2 regions of the Roseateles sp. GW821-FHT09G09 genome follow, and region 2 is predicted to be linked to the other one. Evidence: riboswitches for the same ligand, from Rfam matches in the RefSeq annotation. Region 2 holds a riboswitch; the other holds the start of a gene.
What was found. Region 2 has a riboswitch for S-adenosylhomocysteine ahead of metH (methionine synthase). Riboswitches for the same ligand answer to the same signal wherever they lie in the genome.

Region 1: linked by a shared signal. The riboswitch ahead of ahcY (adenosylhomocysteinase) and the one ahead of metH (methionine synthase) in region 2 are both predicted to bind S-adenosylhomocysteine.

The regions. Positions count from the first base shown of each region.
Region 1 is NZ_JBWKOG010000005.1:499,823-507,825, reverse strand. It holds gene metF (methylenetetrahydrofolate reductase [NAD(P)H]) at 1-280, opposite strand, end outside; gene AC07O8_RS16335 (TlyA family RNA methyltransferase) at 277-1,008, opposite strand; gene ahcY (adenosylhomocysteinase) at 1,031-2,464, opposite strand; S-adenosyl-L-homocysteine riboswitch at 2,579-2,677, opposite strand; gene AC07O8_RS16325 (HAD-IIB family hydrolase) at 2,708-3,499, shown strand; gene AC07O8_RS16320 (hypothetical protein) at 3,427-3,909, opposite strand; gene AC07O8_RS16315 (oxidoreductase-like domain-containing protein) at 4,107-4,316, opposite strand; gene infA (translation initiation factor IF-1) at 4,413-4,670, opposite strand; gene AC07O8_RS16305 (hypothetical protein) at 4,756-4,926, opposite strand; gene AC07O8_RS16300 (oxidoreductase) at 5,499-6,338, shown strand; gene AC07O8_RS16295 (hypothetical protein) at 6,484-7,161, shown strand; gene AC07O8_RS16290 (AraC family transcriptional regulator) at 7,177-8,003, opposite strand, start outside.
Region 2 is NZ_JBWKOG010000001.1:175,966-183,968, reverse strand. It holds gene AC07O8_RS00805 (pyridoxamine 5'-phosphate oxidase family protein) at 1-443, shown strand, start outside; gene AC07O8_RS00800 (homocysteine S-methyltransferase family protein) at 466-1,554, shown strand; gene AC07O8_RS00795 (HD-GYP domain-containing protein) at 1,659-2,870, opposite strand; S-adenosyl-L-homocysteine riboswitch at 3,049-3,153, shown strand; gene metH (methionine synthase) at 3,236-6,019, shown strand; gene AC07O8_RS00785 (glycine zipper 2TM domain-containing protein) at 6,208-6,885, shown strand; gene AC07O8_RS00780 (YifB family Mg chelatase-like AAA ATPase) at 6,983-8,003, opposite strand, start outside.

The DNA of each region.
Region 1 (8,003 bases), on a different contig from region 2:
CGACGCGCCGGATGTTCTGGGCCCGGTAGGTGGCCAGGATCTCGGCGATGTTCTCGCGCGTCGAGCCCACGCAGGACAGGTGCGGCGCCGCGTCGAAGCCTTGCGACGCGATGTCGGCGACGGTCGACAGCGTCTTCTCGCGCGTCGATCCGCCCGCGCCGTAGGTGACGCTGAAGTACTGCGGATCGACCGCGCGCAGCTCCTGCACGACGGTCTTCAGCTTCTCGGTGCCGACGGGCGTGTTGGGCGGGAAGAATTCGATGCTGACGGGCGTCGTCATGGTTTCTGGACCCAAATGAAGAATTCGGTGTTGCCGTCGCCGCCGGTGACGGGACTTTCGAACCAGCCTTTGACGACGAGGTCGCGCTTCTCGGCGGCCGCCACGGCCTGCTCCTTGAGCACGGCGTATTGCGCCTTGTCCTTGACGATGCCGTTCTTGTTCAAGGCCTTCGGCCCCAGCTCGTACTGCGGCTTGATCAGCAGCAACGCCTGGCCCTGCGGCTTGAGCCAGCCGACCATGTGCTTGAGCGTGCCGATCATCGAGATGAAGCTCAGGTCGCCCACGACCAGATCGAAGGGCGCGTCGGGGACATAGTCCTTCACGTGCATGCCTTCATGGGCGGTCACGCGCGGGTCCGCCTTCAAGGTCTCATGCAGCTGGCTGTGGCCCACATCGATGCCGGTCACGTGCGCCGCGCCCGCCTTGAGCAGCACGTCGGTGAAACCGCCCGCGCTCTGGCCCATGTCCAGCGCCGTGAGGCCCGCCACCGACACGCCGACCTTGGCCAGCGCGCCTTCGAGCTTGAGCCCGCCGCGCGAGACGTAACGCAGCTCGGCGTCGTCGGTCACGCGCAGCGGGGTGGTGTCGGGCAGGTCCTCGCCGCACTTGCGCACGACGGTCCAGCCCTTGGGGCCTTCCCACTCGACCGCACGCGCGTCGATCAGCCGCTGGGCGGCCGAGCGCGTGGGCGCCAGGCCAAGGGAGAGAAGCAGCTGGTCAGCACGCATGGTCGGATCTCGGGTCGGTCAATCAATAGCGGTAGGTATCGGGCTTGTACGGGCCCGACTTCGACACGCCGATGTAGGCGGCCTGCTCGTCCGTCAGCTCGCTGAGCCGCGCGTTCAGCGTCTTCAGCTGCAGGCGGGCGACGTGCTCGTCCAGGTGCTTGGGCAGCACGTAGACCTGGCCCACGGCGTAGGCGTCCTTGTGCGCGAACAGTTCGATCTGGGCGATCGTCTGGTTGGCGAAGCTGGACGACATCACGTAGCTCGGGTGGCCGGTGCCGCAGCCCAGGTTCACCAGACGGCCCTTGGCCAGCAGGATGATCCGTTTGCCGTCGGGGAAGATCACGTGGTCCACCTGCGGCTTGATCTCCTCCCACTCGTACTTCTCGATCGAGGCGATGTCGATCTCGTTGTCGAAGTGGCCGATGTTGCAGACGATGGCGTTGTGCTTCATCGCGGCCATGTGCTCATGGCGGATCACGCCCTTGTTGCCGGTCGTGGTGACGAAGATGTCGGCCTTGTCGGCGGCGTATTCCATCGTCACGACGCGGAAGCCTTCCATCGCGGCCTGCAGCGCGCAGATCGGGTCGATCTCGGTCACCCAGACCTGGGCCGACAACGCGCGCATCGCCTGGGCCGAGCCCTTGCCCACGTCGCCGTAGCCGGCGATCACGGCGATCTTGCCGGCGATCATCACGTCGGTGGCGCGCTTGATGCCGTCCACCAGCGACTCGCGGCAGCCGTACAGGTTGTCGAACTTGCTCTTGGTGACCGAGTCGTTGACGTTGATCGCGCGGAACAGCAGCGTGCCCTTGGCCGACATCTCCTTCAGGCGGTGCACGCCCGTGGTCGTCTCTTCCGTGACGCCGATGATCTCGGCGCTCTTGCGGGTGTACCAGGTGCCGTCCTCGGCGACCTTCTTCCTGATCGCGGCGAAGAGGATGCGCTCTTCCTCGCTGCCCGGGTTGGCCAGCACGGACAGGTCCTTCTCGGCCTTCTGGCCCAGGTGCATCAGCAGCGTCGCGTCGCCGCCGTCGTCCAGGATCATGTTCGGGCCTTCGCCCGGCGTGCCCTTGGCGCCGAAGTCGAAGATGCGGTGCGTGTAGTCCCAGTAGTCTTCCAGCGTCTCGCCCTTGTAGGCGAAGACGGGGGTGCCCGCGGCGACCAGCGCGGCGGCGGCGTGGTCCTGCGTCGAGAAGATGTTGCACGAGGCCCAGCGCACTTCGGCGCCCAGCGCCTGCAGCGTCTCGACCAGCACGGCCGTCTGGATCGTCATGTGCAGCGAGCCGGTGATGCGCGCGCCCTTGAGCGGCTGCGCGGCGGCGTATTCCTCGCGGATGGCCATCAGCGCGGGCATCTCGCTCTCGGCGATCTTGATCTCCTTGCGGCCCCAGTCGGCCAGCGACAGGTCTTTGATCAGGTACTGGTCTTGGGCCAGCGGCTTCAATTGGGCGTTCATGCGGACTCCTGCGAGGAAGGGCCGTCGACGCCAGCGGTCAGGGCATGGGGAGAAGTGCGGAGGGCAATTGCAGGGGCATTTGCCGCTCGGTCCTCACCCGGCCTGCGAAGGGTCGACGGGTGAGCGCGGTTGCCATTGCCGCGGGCGTGTCGCCGCGCGGCGGTTCCGAGCCTGGCCTCGATGGGATGGGAGGTCGCAACGCTCCTCGGAACAGGGCGCGATTGTAGTCAACAATCGCCTCCCATGCGAACGATTCCCCCGCTCAGCGACTGTCCCCGCGCGACCTGGCTGCCCCTGCGCGGCGTGTTGACGGACATCGACGACACCCTGACGGCGGACGGCGCCGTCGCGCCGGCGGCGCTGGAGGCGCTGCGCCGGCTGCACGCGGCCGGGGTGCCGGTCATCGCGATCACGGGGCGGCCCGCCGGCTGGAGCGAAGCCTTCGCGATGACCTGGCCCGTCCGGGGGATCGTCGCGGAAAACGGCGGGGTGCTCCTCCACCGGGAGGCGGAGGCGCTCTCCACGGAATTCGCCCAGGACGACGCCACGCGTCTGGCGAACTTCGCGCGACTGCAGGCCTGCGCGCGGGACATCGTGGCGACCGTTCCGGGGGCCGTGCCCGCGCGCGACAGTGCCGGCCGCCTGACCGACATCGCCATCGATCACAGCGAATTCACGACGCTCGACGATGATGCGATCGCCGCCGTCTGCGACCGCATGCGCACGCACGGGCTGGTGGCGACGGTGAGTTCGATCCACGTCAACGGCTGGATCGGGGACCACAGCAAGTGGACCGCGGCGCAGTGGGCGGTGAAACGGTTGACGGGCCTGGACTTCGATCCGGCCGAGTGGGTGTATGTCGGCGATTCGACGAACGATCAACTGATGTTCGAACGCATGCCGCTGTCGGTGGGCGTGGCCAACATCGCGCGGTTCCTGCCGATGCTGGATCACCCGCCTACCTACGTCACCGCGACCGAGCGCGGCGACGGCTTCGCGGAAGTGGCCCGGGCACTGCTGCTGGCGCGCGGGTAGGCCGGCTCGTCGACGACGGGGCGGTGGGGGCGCGGCTGGCGTCCTTCGACCGGATCCCAGGCATGGCGGCCGACCAGCGCCGAGATCCCCGGCCAGTCATGCCCGCGCGGCAACACGCGGGCCAGCGCCGCATGGCTGACCCGGCCACCGACGGCGACCAGGCGCTCCGCGACCTCGATCCGCCGGCGGCGCAGGCGTGGCAGCAGCCAGCGGTTGGTCGGACGCTCGCGCAACACGCTGGGATGCGGCATGCAGCGGTGTTCCGCCATCAGCAGGTGGCGCAGCAGGATTTCGAGCCCGAACGGGTCGAGGCTGCGCCAATCCGTGCTCAATCGCGCCAGCGCGAAGCGCAGATTGGCCTGCGCGTCGGAATGCGCGACATGGAAGCGGGTCGGGCCGGTCATGAACATCGAGACCTCCGGAGGGCGGGAGCACCGCGCCGCTGCGGCAAGCGCGGCGCCTGTCCTTGATGTCGGCCTGGGGCTCGGACTTCTGAATCCGGGGATGTCCCCCAAAACGTCACGAAACGAAATCCCCCCGGACGGCGGCCGGTTCCCCAAAAGGAAAGGGCCGCGTCAGCGGCCCTTCGGGTGGATTCGGAGCGTCGTCAGATGGCGTCCGGATGACGCGACTTCCAGGCACGCAGGGCCTGTCGGTACGCGTCCATCGCCAGATCGTGCAGATCGAAGATGCACGGATCGCAGCCGTTGCCGCAGCACGCATCGATGTCCGGCTGCGGCGGCGGCACGGGCATCGGATCGCCGCCCGCCTCGAGCGAGGTCGGGACGGCGGCGGTGTCGGACGGGACGTCGGTCATGCGTCGGTCATGCGCCGGTCATGTGTCGACCAAGCGGCGTCGATCAGGTCTGGCGATGCTCCCGCGGTGGGCCGGAGCCTCCCGCGGTCAGGCGCGTCAGCGACGGACCGGCGGCGGGCCCGAGTGGTTCGAGCGCTGCAGGTGACGGAAGGTGATCCGGCCCTTGGTCAGGTCGTACGGCGACATTTCCAGCGAGACGGCATCGCCGGCCAGGATGCGGATGTGATGCTTGCGCATCTTGCCGCCCGTGTAGGCGATGACCTGATGGCCGTTTTCCAGCGTCACGCGGAAGCGCGAGTCCGGCAGGATTTCGTTGACGACACCCTGCATTTCAATCAGTTCTTCCTTGGCCATACGGCTTGCTCCATGCTTGAAGATGAAAAGGGCGCCAGCCGCGGTCTGCCGCAGGCCCTCGCCTCGGAAATCAGCGGCGCGCGGCTCAGTTGCTGCGCGCCCAGGCGGTGCCTTCGGTCTCCGCATAGCGCAATGCGGCGCGGCGGGTCTCGAAGGTCGGCACGAATCGCATGACACGATCAATGCTGGCCATGCCGCGTCCCGACTGGATCGAGACAGCCGCGGCGAATCCGCCGTCGGCATGGGGTTTGGTCATCGGTGAGACAAGGAATCGCCCCACCTCAATGCGTTTGTTATGCATCATTATTTTGAGGTGTGCGCCTTGACAGGCAATCGCAATAAGCAACCGTCTTGGCGCGGTGTGTGAAGGTGTGTCACTTCGATCCGATGATACGAACAGAAGGGGCACGGAAAGTGGCTCCAGAGGTCGGTCGGCCGAAGGGCGAACAGACAAGCTGAAACCAGAAACGCTCAAGCGCACGAACCGGGGGGTGATGCTGGTGCGAGCCGCTCGCAGAAGGGTCCTTGGGAGGGACCGGAGGGGCTGCAGAAGAAGACCTGAAGAGGGTGGTCTTGTGCGAGTCAAGCGGCGATTGTAGCCCAAGCGACGGATTCGCGCATCGGGTTGCGATCACACGGGTGCGGGGAGGCCGACGAGCGGGGCTCGAAGACCGCTTCGGCGGATCGTGCAAGCGCTGTACCGGAACCGGCACGTGCGATCGCCGCCCCGTTCCTAGGATTCATCCGTCCCCCGTACCGGCCCCGGCATCCCGCCGCCGGCCGGCCCTGAATCCCCTGAACCCCTGAACCCCTGAAGGACGGAACTCCATGAGCAAGATCTGGTTCATCACCGGCGCAAACCGCGGCTTTGGTCTCGAGATTGCCAAGGCGGCGCTGGCCGCCGGCGACCGTGTCGTCGCCACCGGGCGCAACGTCGACGCGCTGAAGGCGGCGTATGCCGACCACGGCGAGAACGTGTTGTGCCTCCCGCTGGACGTCAGCCACGAGGCCGAGGCCGCCGACGCGGTCGAACAGGCGGTGGCACGCTTCGGGCGCATCGACGTGCTGGTCAACAACGCCGGTTACGGGCAGCTCGGCCTGTTCGAGGAGATCAGCGCCGCCGACATCGAGCGTCAGTTCGCCACGAACGTCTTCGGCCTGATGCACGTCACCCGCGCGGTGCTGCCGGTGATGCGCCGGCAGCGCGACGGGCACGTCATGAACATCGCCTCGGTCGGCGGCTTCCGTGGCTTCGACGGCGCGACGGTGTACTGCGCGACGAAGTTTGCGGTCGACGGCTTCACCGCGTCGCTGGCGCCCGAGCTCGCCGGCTTCAACATCCGCGTGACGGTCGTCGAGCCGGGCTTCTTCCGCACCGACTTCCTGGATGCCAGCTCGGTCCGTTACGGCACGGCGTCGATCGCGGACTACGCGACGCTGCCCACGCCGCCGTTGTCCACCTACGAGGCCTACAACCACCAGCAGCCCGGCGATCCGGCGAAGCTGGGCCGCGCCTTCGTCGAACTGGCCGCGATGCCGACGCCGCCGCTGCACTTCGTGGCCGGATCGGATGCGCTGGGCATGGCGCGGGAGACTTTCGGGCTGCGGACGGCGGAGATCGAGGCGCACGCCGCTTTGTCCGCATCGCTGGACCGCGACGACCTCTGATCCGCGACGGCGTTGGGTCGAGGTCTGATCGAGGGCGGCTCGACCTCTGAGCGGACCTCCGGCGGCGGTCACCGGGCGCGGATACCATCCCGCCCCGGGACATGTCCGCCGGGGAGGGCGCGATGGATCGAGGCAGCGCGCCCGCATGACGGCGTCGCATTGGGAGCGTCCCGCGGACCGGCGGCGATGGATCGGGTTGAGTGCGGCGCTGCTGGTGCAGGTCGCGTTCCTGTCGATGCTGTGGATGGACCTCGGCTGGCGGGGACGGTCGACCTCCGAGGGACCGCGGTTGACCGAGGTGCGCCTGCTGCCGCTCCCGATGAGCCGCGAGAAGCCGCCCGCGGCCCGGCCTGAGCTTGAGCGACGTCGGTTCGACCGTCCATGGATGCCGGCGCCTGTCGTCGTGGCGCCGCCCGAGGTGACGATCACCGCCGCGCCGGCGTCGATGGCTGTCCAGACAGTCGCGGCGCCCGCCTCACCCGCCTCGGGCGCTTCAGCGCCGCTCGGCAACGGCCGCACGACGCTCAACCTCGCGCTGCCGAAGTCCGGTCCCGCGTCCGATCCGCGCGTGCGCATGGCCGAGCAGATCCGCAACGACGAACGCTCGCACAGCGCGCCGCGCACCATCGAGTCCGCGATCGCCGACGCCGCCGGGACGCTTCCCATCGTGTCGGCGGTCTCGACGAGTGGCTCCGGCTCCAAGGTGATCCGTCAGGGGAGCAAGTGCACGCGGGTCTATGAGAACCGCGTCGCCGCGCTCAACCCGACGGACGACCGCCTCAAGGACGCGCCGGCGATGATGGGGAACTGCTTCGGAAAATGAGGGTCGCGCCGACGCTCAGGCCGTGAACCGCGCCGCCGGCGTGTCGCGCCGCTTCGCCGCATCCCGCGACGGCGGCGCGCCGTAGAGGCGGCTGTACTCGCGGCTGAACTGCGACGGGCTTTCGTACCCGACCGCATGTCCGGCGCGCGCGACTTCGAGGCCTTCGGCGATCAGCAGCCGCCGCGCTTCCTGCAGCCGCAGCTGCTTCTGGTACTGCAACGGGCTCATCGCCGTCAGCGCCCGGAAATGGTGGTGCAGCGACGACGCGCTCATGTGCGCCTCCTTCGCCAGCGACTCGATGCGCAGCGGCTGCGCGTAGTGCGCCTTCAGCCAGCGGATCGCGCGGTGCACGCGTTGCGTCTGGCTGTCGGCGCGCGCGACCTGCGCCAGGCGCTCGCCCTGCTCGCTGCGCAGCACGCGGTAGACGAGCTCGCGCATCGCCATCGGCGCCAGCGCCGCATGGTCCTCCGGATGGTCGAGCAACTGCATCAGACGCGCGGAGGCGTCGAGCATCTCGGACGTCACCGCGCTGACGAACAGACCGCGACCGAGGTCGTCGCCGTCGGCGGTACCGGTGCCGGTGCCGTTGCCATTCGCCGGTTCGGCGGGTGCCCGCGGCGGACCGCTGCGCGCGACCAGCTCCGCGACCTCCTCCGGATCGAAATCCAGTCGCAGGCAGAGGTAGGGGCGTTCCGGCGTCGCCTCGGTCACGCGGCCGCTGACCGGCAGGTCGGTCGTGAACACCATGAAGCGGGCGGCGTCGTAGACGTAGCGCTCCTCGCCGAGCAGGACCTCCTTCGCGCCCTGCGAGATCAGGCACAGCGAGGCCGGTTGCACCGCAT
Region 2 (8,003 bases):
CGCCTCGCGGCGACGCGCCGGGCTTCATCGAGGTGGCCGATCCCAGGACGCTGCTGCTGCCGGATCGTCGCGGCAACCACCGCATCGACAGCCTGCGCAACCTCATCCACGACCCGTCGCTGGCGCTGCTGTTCCTGATCCCGGGCATCGGCGAATGCCTGCGCGTGAACGGCGTCGGCCGCATCAGCGCCTCGCCGGCCTTGCGGGAGCGCTTCGCGGTCGAGGGCCAACTGCCGAAGTCGGTCCTGGTGATCGAGGTGCGTTCGGTCTTCTTCCAGTGCGCGCGGGCGGTCAAGCGCTCCGAACTCTGGAATTCGGATCGGCACGTCGAGCGCACGACGCTGCCGTCCACGGGGTCCATCCTGGCCGGCTTGAGCGCGTCGTTCGACGGTGCCGCCTATGACGCCGACCTGGAAGATCGCCAGCGCCGCACGATGTATTGATGCGTTTCCTACAATCGGGGTCATGAACGCCCCGACCTCCGCCCGTCCCGTCGTCGCCCGTCCCGTGGTCTATACCCGCGGCGCCGCCTTGCCCGCCATCCTGGCGCAACGCATCGCCGTCCTGGACGGCGCGATGGGCACGATGATCCAGCGCTACAAGCTGACGGAAGCCGACTTCCGCGGCGAGCGCTTCGCCGATCACCCCAAGGACCTCAAGGGCAACAACGACCTGCTGGTGCTGACCAAGCCCGAGGTCATCAGCGAGATCCACCGCCAGTACCTGGACGCCGGCGCCGACATCATCGAGACCAACACCTTCGGCACGACCAGCGTGGCGCAGGAGGACTACGGACTCCAGGAGCACGCCTACGAGATGAACGTCGCCGCCGCGCGGCTGGCCCGCGAGGCCTGCGACGCGTTCAGCACGCCGGACAAGCCGCGCTTCGCGGCCGGCGCGCTCGGCCCGACGCCGCGCACGGCGTCGATCAGCCCGGACGTCAACGACCCCGGCGCCCGCAACGTCGACTTCGATACCCTGCGCAAGGCCTACTACGACCAGGCCAAGGCGATGCTCGAAGGCGGCGTCGACCTGTTCCTGATCGAGACCATCTTCGACACGCTGAACGCCAAGGCCGCGATCTTCGCGGTCGACGAGCTGATGGACGACACCGGCGAACGCCTGCCGGTGATCATCTCGGGCACGGTGACCGACGCGTCGGGCCGCATCCTGTCGGGACAGACGGTGACGGCGTTCTGGCACTCGGTGCGGCACGCGCAGCCCATCGCCGTCGGCCTGAACTGCGCGCTCGGCGCGGCGCTGATGCGGCCCTACATCGAGGAACTCTCGAAGGCCGCCGGCGACACGCCGATCTCCTGCTACCCGAACGCCGGCCTGCCCAACCCCATGAGCGACACCGGCTTCGACGAGACGCCGGACGTCACCGGCCGCCTGGTCGGCGAGTTCGCCGCGGCGGGTTTCCTGAACATCGCGGGCGGCTGCTGCGGCACGACGCCGGACCACATCCGGGCGATCGCGCAGAAGGTCTCCGCGTATCAGCCGCGCCGTTGGGGCAGCAAGCTGTTCAGCGGGCTGGTCGAAGAAGCGGCCTGACGCACGCACCGCACCCCGGTGCTGAGCGAACTCCCTCTCCCGCTTGCGGGAGAGGGCAGGGGTGAGGGCCAGCGGCCTGGGCCCGCCGCGACGCCCGAAGGACCTCAGGTGCCGTAGAGCTTCAACATCGCGTCCATGTTGATCCGCAGGCGGATCTCATGCGGCGCGAGGCTGGCCGTGATGGCCTGCGCCTGCAGGCGCGTGTCGCGCAGCACCGGCGCCGTCAGCGGCGTGCCGCTGCGCCCGAGCAGCGACGCGACCATCGGCGCGTTGGCGCTGTGCCCGCGCTTGAGCACCATGCCTTCTTCGCCGTTGGCCAGCCGGACCAGCGAGCCCGGCGGATAGAGCCCGATCGCCTTGATCAGCGCGGCACCGGCCTCGTCCGGTTGCTGGAGCTCGTCGAGGTAGACCGCCCGCGCCGCCTGCGCCGCGGACAGCGGCCGCCGGCTGCGCCGCGGGCTCAGGCGCGCGCCATAGACGTCGGCGCGGCGGAGCAGCCGCGCCATCAGCTCACCGTCTGATCGCCCGGCCAAGGGCCCCGGCCCGGCATCGTGATGCAGGCGCACGGCGGTCAGCCAGTCCTCGTCGTCGACGCCGATGGCCCGCAGCGTCGCCGCCGCGCGGTCGCCGTGGCCGGCGAGCTGGTCGCGTTGCGCCTCGCCCAAGGCTTCAGGCCGCATCGCGTGCTGGTCCTGCTGCGCGCCGCTGTCCAGGTTCATCGTCAGCGCCGCCAGGCCGAGCGTGCGACGCCGGCCTTCGCCCCAGCCGAGCTGGCGCGTGCTCATCTCGACCAGCGCCAGCGACAGCAGCGCATGCCGCGCGCTGTACTGCAGCGGCTCCTGGCCGGCGTCATGCACCAGCATCGCCAGCGAGGCGTCCGGCTGCTGCGTCAACCGCGCCAGCACCTTGTCGAGCAGCTCCGTCAGCCGCATCAGGAAGTCCGGTCGCCGCGGGTCGCGCAGCACCTGCTGCGCGTGCCACTGCAGGTCCGCCCAGACGGCGGTGTGCGCCGGCGCCGTCTGCTGCGGCATCGGCATCGGACGCGTGGGCTTGTACTCGGCGGTCGCGTTGGCCAGCGCGGACATCGACGCGCCCTGCAGCATCATCGTGTCGAGCTTGTGGGCGAGGGCGCGCTGGTACTCGCGCGTCTCGTGCGCCTGCACCCAGGGCCCGCGGGCCAGCAGGTCGCGGACCTGCGGCGTGTCGGGCAGCGGATGCCCGGAGGCGAACAGCAGATGTCCTCCCGCGTCGCGCAGGGAGAACGTCAGCACCTGTCCCACGCGCAGGCTGTTTGGAGGAAGCTGGACCAGATCCACGGTGCCTTCCCATCGACGTGTCGTCGTCTTGTCGTTGTTGTGTCGTTGCGCCGCGCAGGATACGGGCGCAGCCGGCGGGGCAAGGCAATACGGCACGAACAAAGCGGGGCCGGATCGGTAGAATGCACGCTGTTCCCGCCCCCGGCAAGGCCGCACCCGCGCCCCTGCGGCGGCGGTGGTTTCCGAGGAGCGTTGCGACAGGTCCCGTCACCCGGGTGCCCGCCAGGCTCGGAACGGCGGTGTCGGACTCCCGGACACCGCCTCACAACGGCGCTCACCGACCCGCGTTCCGCGGGGTTGCGGTGAGTTGCGCGGCCCCGTCTTTCGTCTCAGCTCACGTCCAGCTCGGAAAAAGCGCCGCCGCCATGTCCGCCCCGAATTCCGCCTCCGCCTCCGCCACGCCTGACCTTGCCGCCCCGGGCGCTGCGCCCGTCGCCGTGCCGCCGATGAAGCTCTCCGGCCTGGAGCCGGTGAACATCGGCGCCGGCACGCTGTTCGTGAACATCGGCGAGCGCACCAACGTCACCGGCTCCAAGGCCTTCGCGCGGCTGATCCTGAACGGCGAATTCGAAGCCGCGCTGAGCGTCGCCCGCCAGCAGGTCGAGAACGGCGCGCAGGTCATCGACATCAACATGGACGAGGCCATGCTCGACAGCAAGGCCGCGATGGTGCGCTTCCTCAACCTGATCGCCTCGGAGCCCGAGATCGCGCGCGTGCCGATCATGATCGACTCGTCCAAGTGGGAGGTGATCGAGGCCGGCCTCAAGTGCATCCAGGGCAAGGGCATCGTCAACTCGATCTCGCTGAAGGAAGGCGAGGCGGAGTTCCGCCGCCAGGCCAAGCTGATCCGCCGCTACGGCGCGGCCGCGGTGGTGATGGCCTTCGACGAGACCGGCCAGGCCGACACCTACCAGCGCAAGACCGAGATCTGCACCCGCGCCTACCGGATGCTGGTCGACGAGATCGGCTTCCCGCCCGAGGACATCATCTTCGACCCCAACATCTTCGCGATCGCCACCGGCATCGAGGAGCACAACAACTACGCCGTCGACTTCATCGAGGCGACGCGCTGGATCAAGCGCAACCTTCCCGGCGCCAAGGTCAGCGGCGGCGTGTCCAACGTGTCGTTCAGCTTCCGCGGCAACGAGCCGGTGCGCGAGGCCATCCACACGGTGTTCCTGTACCACGCGATCCAGGCCGGCATGGACATGGGCATCGTCAACGCAGGCATGGTCGGCGTCTACGACGAGATCCCCGCCGACCTGCGCGAGCGCGTCGAGGACGTGGTGCTGAACCGCCGCGAGGACTCGACCGAGCGGCTGCTCGAGGTCGCCGAGACGGTCAAGGGCGCCGCCAAGGACGACAGCGCCAAGCTGGCCTGGCGCGCCGGCGACGTCGGCGCGCGGCTGTCGCATGCGCTGATCCACGGCATCACCGACTTCATCGTCGAGGACACCGAGGAAGCCTGGCAGGGCATCCGCGCCGCGGGCGGCCGGCCGCTGCACGTGATCGAGGGCCCGCTGATGGCCGGCATGAACGTGGTGGGCGACCTGTTCGGCGCCGGCAAGATGTTCCTGCCGCAGGTGGTGAAGAGCGCGCGCGTGATGAAGTCCGCCGTCGCCCACCTGGTGCCCTACATCGAGGAAGAGAAGCGCCAGATGGCCGCGGCGGGCAACGACGTGCGCTCCAAGGGCAAGATCGTCATCGCGACGGTGAAGGGCGACGTGCACGACATCGGCAAGAACATCGTGACGGTGGTCCTGCAGTGCAACAACTTCGAGGTCGTCAACATGGGCGTGATGGTCCCGTGCCAGGACATCCTCGCCAAGGCCAAGGTCGAGGGCGCGGACATCATCGGTCTATCGGGCCTGATCACGCCCAGCCTCGAGGAGATGCAGTACGTCGCCGCCGAGATGCAGCGCGACGACTACTTCCGCGTGAAGAAGATCCCACTGCTGATCGGCGGCGCGACCACCAGCCGCGTGCACACGGCCGTCAAGATCTCGCCGCATTACGAAGGTCCGGTGGTCTACGTGCCGGACGCGTCGCGCTCGGTGGGCGTGTGCTCGGAACTGCTGTCCGACGAGCGCGCCACGCGCTTCATCGACGAGCTGAAATCCGACTACGAGAAGGTCCGTGAGCTGCACGCCAACAAGAAGCAGACGCCCCTGGTGACGCTGGCGCAGGCGCGCGCCAACAAGCATCGCGCCGACTTCACGACCTACACGCCGGCGGTGCCGCGTTTCATCGGCCGGCGCCAGTTCCGCAACTACGACCTGGCCGAGCTCGCGCAGTGCATCGACTGGGGGCCGTTCTTCCAGACCTGGGACCTGGCGGGACCGTTCCCGGCGATCCTCAAGGACGAGGTCGTCGGCGCCGAGGCGCAGCGCGTGTTCAGCGACGGCAAGCGCATGCTGCAGCGGCTGATCGAGGGCCGCTGGCTGACCGCCAGCGGCGTGATGGGCCTCTACCCCGCCGCGCAGGTCAACGACGACGACATCGAGATCTACAGCGACGAGTCGCGCACCGAGGTGCTGATGACCTGGCGCGGCCTGCGCATGCAGACCGAGCGGCCGGTCGTGGACGGGGTGCGCCGGCCCAACCGGGCGCTGGCCGACTTCATCGCGCCCAGGGGCACGGTGCCGGATTACATCGGGCTGTTCGCGGTCACCGCCGGCCTCGGCGTGGACAAGAAGGAGCGGCAGTTCATCGACGACCTGGACGACTACTCCGCGATCATGCTGAAGGCGCTGGCGGACCGCCTGGCCGAGGCCTTCGCCGAACGGCTGCACCAGCGCGTGCGGCTGGACCTCTGGGGGTATGCGGCGTACGAGACGCTCAGCAACGAGGAGCTCATCAAGGAGGCCTACCGCGGCATCCGCCCCGCGCCGGGCTACCCGGCGTGTCCGGACCACCTGGTCAAGCGGGACATGTTCCGCGTGCTCCAGGCCGAGGACATCGGCATGGCGCTCACCGAGGGCATGGCGATGACGCCCGCGGCCAGCGTGAGCGGCTTCTACCTGGCGCATCCGGAGGCGGCGTACTTCAACGTCGGACGCATCGGGGACGACCAGGTGGCGGACTGGGCGGCGCGGATGGCGCTCGATCACCAGGACGCGCAGCGGGCGCTGGCGCCGCTGCTCGGCTGAGCCGGCGACCCGTCGTCGCAGGGCGCCAGCGACGCGCGGCCGCAACGAAAACGGCAGGACGCGGCCTTGTCCTACAGGCTGCGTTTCACCCCTTTACAAACGGGACAGTTTTCGCCCCCCGCGACTTGTAACAGCGTGGCATTCTTCGCCCATCCCCCGAGCTAGGGGAAAACCATAAGAGGTGAATCATGGCGTTGAATACCAATCAGAAGATCGCGGCTGGGGCGGTTGCGGCGACGGTGCTGGTCGTGGCAGCCTTCTTCGCGGGGCGGCAAGCCGCGCCGTCGGGGCCTGATTCGCCGGTCGCGGCGACAGAGCAGGGCAACATCGTCGACCGCAACGGCGCCAACGCCGCGGACGAATCCCGCGCGGCGCGCCGGTCCGGCGATGACGCCGTCCAGCAGCGCAACGGCAACGGCAACGGCAACGATTCGCGCCGTGTCGCGCAGCAGCAGCCGTCGCGTGACGGCGGGTCGACCGGTTATGCGGACAACGCCGGCACGGGCGGCACGGCTCCGGCCGACTCCCGCCTCTGCGCGTCCTGCGCGACGGTGCTGTCGGTCCACACCGAGGCTCGCCAAGGTCAGGGCACCGGCATCGGCGTCGTCGGCGGCGCGGTGGTCGGCGGCCTGCTGGGCAGCGCGGTCGGCGGCGGCACGGGCAAGAAGATCGCCACCGTGGGCGGTGCGGTCGCGGGCGGCTACGCCGGCAACGAGATCGAGAAGCGTCAGCGCAGCACCACCGTGTGGGTGGTCAAGATGCGCAACGCCGACCAGAGCAACCGCACGATGACCTTCAGCCACGACCCGGGCGTGCAGACCGGCGACGTGGTGCGTGCCAGCGAAGGTCAGTTGATCCGCCAGTAAGCGCCGCGCGGTCTCGCGCGAGTGCATCGACAACGCCGGCAATGCCGGCGTTGTCGTTTCCGGGCGAGCAGTCCCGCGGGTCCGCGGGTCCGTGGGGTCAGTCGTTGCGCCCCGGCAGCGCCCGGCGCCATTGGATCGCTTCGGAGACGTGCAGGGCGGTGATGGTGTCGGAGTCGGCGAGATCCGCGACCGTGCGTGCGATGCGCAGCACCCGATGAAAGCTGCGTGCGGACCAGGCGAGCCTCGCCGCGGCGCGATGGAGCATCGCCTCGCCTTCCGGCGACATGCCCAGATGCCCGTCCAGTTGCCCGGCGGCCAGCATGGCATTCGAGCACCCCTGGCGCCTGACGGCGCGGTCGCGCGCCGCGGCGACGCGGGCTGCGACCGCGGCGCTGGTCTCGCCGTCCGCGGCGGCCGACAGGATGGCCGGGGACAACACAGGCACCTCCACGGTCAGGTCGATGCGATCGAGCAGCGGACCCGACAGGCGGTTCTGGTAACGCGTGACCTGGTCCGGTGAGCATCGGCAGGCCTTGGTCGGATTGCCGAGGTGCCCGCAGGGACAGGGATTCATGGCCGCGACCAGCTGGAAGCGCGCCGGGAACTCGGCCTGATGCGCCGAGCGCGAGATGTGCACGCGACCGGTCTCTAGCGGTTCACGCAGGGCTTCGAGCGACATGCGCTGGAACTCCGGCAGCTCGTCAAGGAACAGCACGCCATGCTGGGCGAGCGTGATCTCGCCGGGCCGAGGCGGCGAACCGCCGCCGATCATCGCGGCGGCCGAGGCGCTGTGATGAGGCGCGCGGAAGGCGCGCTGCGCCCACATCGACGGACGGAACTGCCCGTTGGCGCTGAGCAGCGCGGCGGACTCCAGCGCCTCCGATTCCGACAAGGGCGGCAACAGCGTCGGCAGCCGCTGCGCGAGCATCGACTTGCCCGTGCCGGGCGGTCCCACCAACAAGATGCTCAAGCCGCCCGCCGCGGCGATCTCCAGGGCACGTTTCGGTCCGGACTGGCCCTTGATGTCGCGAAGATCGAGCGGTGTCTCGCCGCGCGGTGGCGGATCGCGCTGCACGCGCGGCAGGGGTGTCTCGCTCTTCGGTTGCAGGGCGTTCACG